3 regions of the Rhizobium sp. AN73 genome follow, and region 1 is predicted to be linked to each of the others. Evidence: riboswitches for the same ligand, from Rfam matches in the RefSeq annotation. Region 1 holds a riboswitch; each other region holds the start of a gene.
The links. A riboswitch is a leader RNA that binds a small molecule or an ion and turns the genes downstream of it on or off. The one in region 1 is predicted to bind cobalamin.
Positions count from the first base shown of each region.

Region 1 (2,260 bases):
CTCGCCGATGACGACGAGGCGGCTGCGGCGCTCCTCACCGGCTGCCCATGGCCGATCGTAATAGTGATTGACGCGGCTGCCGACGGCCTGCACCTGCAGGCGCATCGGCTTGGAAGATACCTCGACGAAACCCTTGATGCGCAGAACGTTTTCGGCAGCGGCCGTTTCGGCGATACGCACCGCCAGCGCTTCCGGATCGGTCACGGCCGGCAGATCGATGACGAAGCTGTCGAAATCATCATGTTCGTGGTCAAGCTCACCATCGTGATGGGTGCGACGGTTTTCGATATCCTCCTCCACCGCAAGGCCGAGGCCGATCAGAACGGCGGGGTCAATTGCGCCATTCGAGGCGACGACGATCTTTGCGGCCCGCGGCAGATGCTCGAGAATATGAGCCTTCGCCTTTTCCAGACCGGCACTATCAAGGAGATCGGCCTTGGTCAGGACGATGAGATCGGCACAGGCAATCTGGTCCTCGAAAACCTCTTCGACCGGATCGTCGTGATCGAGAGCTTCGTCATTCGCCCGCTGGGCAGCAAGTGCTTCCATGTCATGCGCCACCTGCCCCTCGGCAAGGGCAGCGCCATCCACGACGGCCACCACGGCGTCCACCGTTACGCGGCTCTTGATCGCAGGCCATTGAAACGCCTGCACCAGGGGCTTCGGCAGGGCAAGGCCCGAGGTCTCGATGAGGATATGCTCCACCTTCGGCTGGCGGCTGAGGATCTGCTCAATGGCCGGCTGGAAATCATCCGCCACCGTGCAGCAGATGCATCCATTAGCCAGTTCCACGATGTTTTCCTCCGGGCAGCTCTCAATGCCGCAGCCTTTGAGGATTTCGCCATCGATGCCGATATCGCCGAATTCGTTGACGATGATGGCCAGTCGCTTGCCATCAAGCTTTTCGAGAAGACCGCGCAGCAGCGTGGTTTTTCCGGCCCCCAGAAAGCCGGTGACGATGGTGCAGGGAACGCGGTCCAGAAGGGTGCTCATGATCTCTCCTCGGTAAAATCGAATGGGGGAATGCGCGCCACCATGCCGCGCTTCAATGTGTCGGGGCGGCCACGCCAGGGCATCAATCCATCTGCGGAGGCGGCCAGCATGCGAGCGCCGGTCAGCAGGTCTTCCGCATCGTCGGGCGTCAGCCCGCCGAATACATAGGACCAGCCATCGGCACCGCGCAGCACGGCACTGAGGCCGCGTTTGCAATTGGCAAGGCAATTGACGGAGCGAACATCGATGCCGGAGTCACGCGCTTTTGCGATGGCAGCTTCCGCAAGGATGGTGCCGGGGCGCGGCTCCGCATTGGGATCGGTGTCGTCGCGACAGCTTCGGCAGACAAAAACGACCACGCCGGAAGCTGTGTTGACTTCCATTGTCCCGTCCGCACAAGAAGATGTTGTGGTAATATCCAAACCGTTCCGCTTTCCGCGCCTTTAAACTCATCGGGGTGCGGATGTCGAAAACAGCGCACTGAAAAGCGCGACTGCAAATCAATTCGACCGGCTGACCGGAGCACCCCGCCCGGCAGACGTTTTTTCCTGAAACGGCAGGTCTCCTGGCTTGCGGCTTTAAAACACCCTGCACCACCTTCCCGGACCAATTTTATGGTCCAGTGGCTTCACAGTGCGGGCTTACCGCTTACAGTTGCGGGGGCAGCCACGGAATGACCCTCTATCAGGGTTGAACCGTGTTCCCTCTTAGCTTTTCCCGTTGCCGGGAAAAGACCGTCAGTCCTTCTACCCTTAGGCTGAACGGGCGCGGGGGTCAATGCTGCGGCCCTCCGGCTGGAGCATTGCCGGGTGCGGCAAATTGAGTATAGTCGCCGCTCCGAATGGCGGGGGCATCCGGTCCCCATGCCGCTGGATGAGAAGGAAAACGCGATGACACGCGACATCAGCGACAACGAGGCCGAGCGTCACCGGCAGAAAATGGTCAACCGCAAGACGGTTCAGGATGCCGAAGTTGCGGAAAAGACCATCGAAAAAGGTCTGCTGATGATCAATACCGGTCCCGGCAAAGGCAAGTCCACGGCCGCTTTCGGCCTCGCTTTGCGTATGCTCGGCACCGGGCGACGGGTGGGCGTGGTGCAATTCATCAAGGGCGCATGGTCGACGGGCGAACAGCAGGCGCTGACGCTCTTCGGCGACAGGGTCATATGGCGCACGATGGGTGAGGGCTTCACCTGGGATACGCAGGATCTGAAACGCGATGTTGCGGCAGCCGCAAAGGCCTGGGAGGAAGCAAAAACCCTGATGGC
Region 1 covers NZ_JARWME010000002.1:2,618,602-2,620,861, reverse strand. The annotation lists gene cobW (cobalamin biosynthesis protein CobW) at 1-993, opposite strand, end outside; gene RBH10_RS22795 (DUF1636 family protein) at 990-1,376, opposite strand; cobalamin riboswitch at 1,531-1,747, opposite strand; gene cobO (cob(I)yrinic acid a,c-diamide adenosyltransferase) at 1,884-2,260, shown strand, end outside.

Region 2 (2,260 bases), on a different contig from region 1:
GGTGAAGATATTCACGCTGATGGGCGTTCTCTGCGCCATCGCGGCGGCAATCTCGACTGCCCGTCTCAATGCGGCAACCAACGCCCAGGGTGAACTGGACGAACTTTATACGATCGCGGCGGCGGTCATCGGCGGCACCTCGCTCGCCGGCGGCGTCGGCACCATAGCGGGTGCGATGCTCGGCGCGCTCGTCATGCAATCGCTGCAATCCGGCATGGTGCTCGTGGGCATCGATACGCCTTTCCAGCGCATCGTCGTTGGTGTGGTTCTGGTCGTCGCCGTCTGGCTCGACACCATCTACCGCGCCCGCGCCAAGTAAGAACCGAGGAGAACCCCAATGACGGACCAAGTCACGCCCCTCGTGGAAATGCGCAATATTTCCATTTCCTTCGGCGGTATCCATGCGGTGGAAAACGCCTCAGTCGATCTTTTCCCCGGCGAAGTGGTCGCCCTTCTCGGCCACAATGGTGCGGGCAAATCGACGCTCATCAAGATATTGTCCGGCGCATACCGGCGGGATGGGGGCGATATCCTCATCAACGGCGAGGATGTGGATATCCGCAATCCCCGCGACGCCAAGAAATACGGCATTGAAACCATCTACCAGACGCTGGCGGTGGCGGATAATGTCGATGCGGCGGCCAATCTTTATCTCGGCCGCGAGCTGAAGACGAAATGGGGCACGCTTGACGATGTCGCCATGGAAGCCTCGGCCCGCGAGGTCATGGGGCGTCTCAACCCCAATTTCCGGCGGTTCAAAGAACCGGTGAAGGCATTGTCCGGCGGCCAGCGGCAGTCTGTCGCCATTGCCCGCGCCATCCTTTTTGACGCCCGCATCCTCATCATGGACGAACCGACGGCTGCACTCGGGCCGCAGGAAACCGCGCAGGTAGGCGATCTCGTCAAGGAGCTGAAACGGCAGGGCATCGGCATCTTCCTCATCAGCCACGATATCCACGACGTCTTCGATCTGGCGGACCGGGTATTCGTGATGAAAAACGGCAAGGTGGTCGGGCATGCCCGCACGGAAGATGTGACGAAGGACGAGGTTCTCGGCATGATCATTCTGGGCAAGGTGCCGTCAGGTGCTGTGGCGGGTCCGGGCGCGGTCGTGTCCTGATACCTGCTTTCGAATGAAATAAAGATATAAAGATTTCTTTATATCTATTGACATCATGACGCCCGTGGTGAGAAATGCGGGTGTCATGGTTCTCCGGGCCTGATTGTTTCAATCCCGGAGCTAAGAGGAATCCGGTGCGCCGTTGGATCGGCAATACCGGAGCTGCCCCCGCAACTGTAAGCGGTGAGCCTTTGTCCATCAACGTCACTGGGGTGAAAGCCCCGGGAAGACGGGCAAAGGCGACGACCCGTAAGCCAGGAGACCTGCCAGGACAAAATAACGTCCACGGGCGGGGTGTCCCGGTGGTTGCTCGTTGGCCCGGCAACGGCTGGGCCCGCACGCGTCCGCTTTACCCATGCCCCCAAAACCATCTGGGGTATGACAATGTCAAACAAGACCATTCCAGTCGCATCGCTCGGATTTCCGAGGATTGGCCGCCATCGCGAACTGAAGTTCGCGCTCGAAGGCTTCTGGTCGGGAAAGATTTCCGAAGCAGAACTTCTCGAAACAGCCGCTAAGCTCCGCGCCGAAAACTGGGCGCTTCAGCAGCAAAAGGGGATTAGCCATATCCCGTCCAACGATTTTTCCCTCTACGATCATGTACTCGATACGGCCGCGATGGTCGGTGCCATCCCGTCACTCTACGGATGGACGGGCGGAGAAGTCTCGCTATCGACCTATTTCGCCATGGCGCGCGGCAGCCAAAGCGAAGGGCATGCAAGTTGCGGCCATGTGCATGAAGGACATGCGCACCAGGGTCAGGGCGTTCCGGCGCTGGAGATGACGAAGTGGTTCGACACCAATTATCATTACATGGTGCCGGAGGTTTCTGAGGATCAGCATTTCGCGCTCACCTCGCAAAAGCCGGTCGATCATTTTCTCGAGGCAAAGGCGCTCGGTATCCATACGCGCCCGGTCATTCTTGGGCCGGTCACGTTCCTGAAGCTTGCCAAGGCGCGTGAGGCAGCCTTCAAGCCACTTGATCTGTTGCCAAAACTGTTGCCCGTCTACGAAGAGTTGCTACACCGCCTGCATGCGGCCGGCGCCGACTGGGTGCAGATCGACGAACCCGTGGCCGTATTGGACCTTTCCGAGGGGGAACGCCACGCGCTGACTGTGGCCTATCAGCAATTGTCGAAA
Region 2 covers NZ_JARWME010000001.1:1,431,419-1,433,678, forward strand. The annotation lists gene RBH10_RS06340 (sugar ABC transporter permease) at 1-319, shown strand, start outside; gene RBH10_RS06345 (ATP-binding cassette domain-containing protein) at 338-1,120, shown strand; cobalamin riboswitch at 1,190-1,406, shown strand; gene metE (5-methyltetrahydropteroyltriglutamate--homocysteine S-methyltransferase) at 1,505-2,260, shown strand, end outside.
Region 2: it holds a riboswitch for cobalamin, as region 1 does, so the genes downstream of both, metE (5-methyltetrahydropteroyltriglutamate--homocysteine S-methyltransferase) here and RBH10_RS22795 (DUF1636 family protein) in region 1, are expected to answer to the same signal.

Region 3 (2,260 bases), on a different contig from region 1:
CGATATCATGCGAATGAATGGTGTTTTCTGCGGCAATGCGGTGTCGGTCTTGCCGCGCTTGACGAGATCGACCGCGTTGTCGCAACCGCGATGCTGTTTCCCTATGAGAATGGGTTTGCGACGCTTGGCATGGTCATCGTTTCGCCGCGTCTGCAGGGGCAGGGCGTTGCTCCCTGGCTGGTGCGGAAACTTGTTGCGAAGTTTCCCGCCGTTTGCCTGCGGCTGAACGCCACGGATGTGTCGCGACGGCTGTTTTCCGGGCTCGGCTTTGCCGGGGATTCGGAAAAAGTCCATCTCTTCAGGGGACGGACAAATTGTCTTTTCGAGATGCCGGCGCTTGGCAGAAAACAAAAAATAGAGCCACTGTCGGAAGATCATCTGCCAGAGGTGGCGGAGATCGACCGCGCAGCGTTCGGTGCTTCGCGCCGGGGCGTTTTGCAGCGTCTTCTCGCGCAGAATACGGGTTACGGTTTGTTCGAGGCGGGCCATCTTACCGGCTTTGCACTGCGCCGGGCGGCAGGAAAAGGCCATATTGTCGGCCCGGTCGTTGCGGCTGACGAGACGGATGCGATTGCGCTGGTGAAACGGCATTTTGCCGATCTCGACGATGAGCTTGTCCGCCTCGATGCGATGCGCGACAATGGTTACTTCATTGATTTTCTTGCGCAATCCGGGTTGGTGGTGATTGAAACTCTGACCACCATGTCGAAAAACCTGCCACAGCCGGCAGGCTCCGGTGCCGCAAAGATTTTCGCGCTGGCAGGCCCGTCTTTGTGCTGAGGTGCGGCACTATCGCAATTGACGCCCCGCCGCTTGCCCCGTATGTCAGAAACCGACGGTTCCTGAAGCCGAAGGGCGAAGGGATTAATAGGGAACATGGTGCGGGTGATTGTTATCGCCCAATGCCGTGGCTGCCCCCGCAACTGTAAGCGGATTGCCGTTCATCCTCGTGACGTGTGAAAGCGTCGTGCCACTGTATCCTCAAGGATGCGGGAAGGCAGATGAACGGCGCATATTCGTGAGCCAGGAGACCTGCCGTCATAATATGGACCATCGTTACGGGCGGGGATGCCCGGAAGAGGAGCTGATTATGACCTTTCCGTCTGCGGAAACGTATTCCGTGTCCCGTTCTCCATCTCCACACATGCTGCCGCTCTGTCGCTACGCGTTTTGACGCGCGCGCCTGCGGATCACGCCACTTTATTTAGACTGGAGAACATATGTTTCATTTCAAACACCTGCCGGTTTCCGCCGGTCTTCTGGCCGTCGCATTCGCGGCCTTGCCCGTCGGTGCTGCTCAGGCGGCAGAAACCGTCTATCCGCTGACGATCAACAGCTGCGGCCACGAAATCACCTTCAAGCAGGCGCCCGCCCGCACTAGTATCGGTCGGACAGAGCACGACCGAGGTTCTCTATCTGCTCGGTGTTGCCGACAAGGTCGTGGGCACGGCGTTGTGGATCGGCCCGGTTCTGAAGGGTTATGAGGAGGCCAACGCCAAAGTGGAGCGGCTGGCCGATAACGATCCGAGCTTCGAGGCGGTGGTTGGCAAGAGGCCGGACCTCGTGACGACGCAGTTCCAGTGGCAGATCGGCCCAGAGGGTGTTGTCGGAACCGCTGAGCAATTCGCTGAACTGGGTATTCCCGTCTACACCTCGCCGGCCGATTGCATGGGCAAGGACAATTCCGGCGGTGGCGATGGCGTGCGCAAATCCGTTTTCACCATGGAGCTGATCTACCAGGAAATCCGCGAACTCGCGCAGATCTTCAACGTGCAGGATCGCGGCGAGGAAGTTGTGGCCGACCTGAAGAAACGCGAGGAAGCCGCCCGCGCCAAGATCGCCTCGGCAAATGGCAAGCTCTCCGCCGTCTTCTGGTTCTCCAGCGCTGAACTCGATATCGACCCTTACGTGGCGGGCCGCAATGGCGCACCGGGTTACATCATGTCCGCGCTCGGGCTGAAGAACGTCATTGAAAGCGATGAGGAATGGCCGACCGTTGGTTGGGAAACCATAGCCAAGGCCAATCCATCGGTGATTGTCGCCGGCAAGATGGACCGCCGTCGTTTCCCCGCCGATGACATTGCCGTCAAGCGCAAGTTCCTCGCCACCGATCCGGTTGCCAGCATCATGCCCGCCGTCAAGGACGGCCATGTCTTTGAAATGGACGCGCAGGCGATGAACCCGACCATCCGCACGATCGAAGGAATTGAAACGCTGGCCGAGGCAGTTTCCGCCGCCGGCCTCGCCAAGTGAACGGTTT
Region 3 covers NZ_JARWME010000001.1:1,655,837-1,658,096, forward strand. The annotation lists gene RBH10_RS07460 (GNAT family N-acetyltransferase) at 1-780, shown strand, start outside; cobalamin riboswitch at 820-1,055, shown strand; gene RBH10_RS07465 (hypothetical protein) at 1,191-1,346, opposite strand; partial or broken gene RBH10_RS07470 (ABC transporter substrate-binding protein) at 1,281-2,253, shown strand; gene RBH10_RS07475 (iron ABC transporter permease) at 2,250-2,260, shown strand, end outside.
Region 3: it holds a riboswitch for cobalamin, as region 1 does, so the genes downstream of both, RBH10_RS07470 (ABC transporter substrate-binding protein) here and RBH10_RS22795 (DUF1636 family protein) in region 1, are expected to answer to the same signal.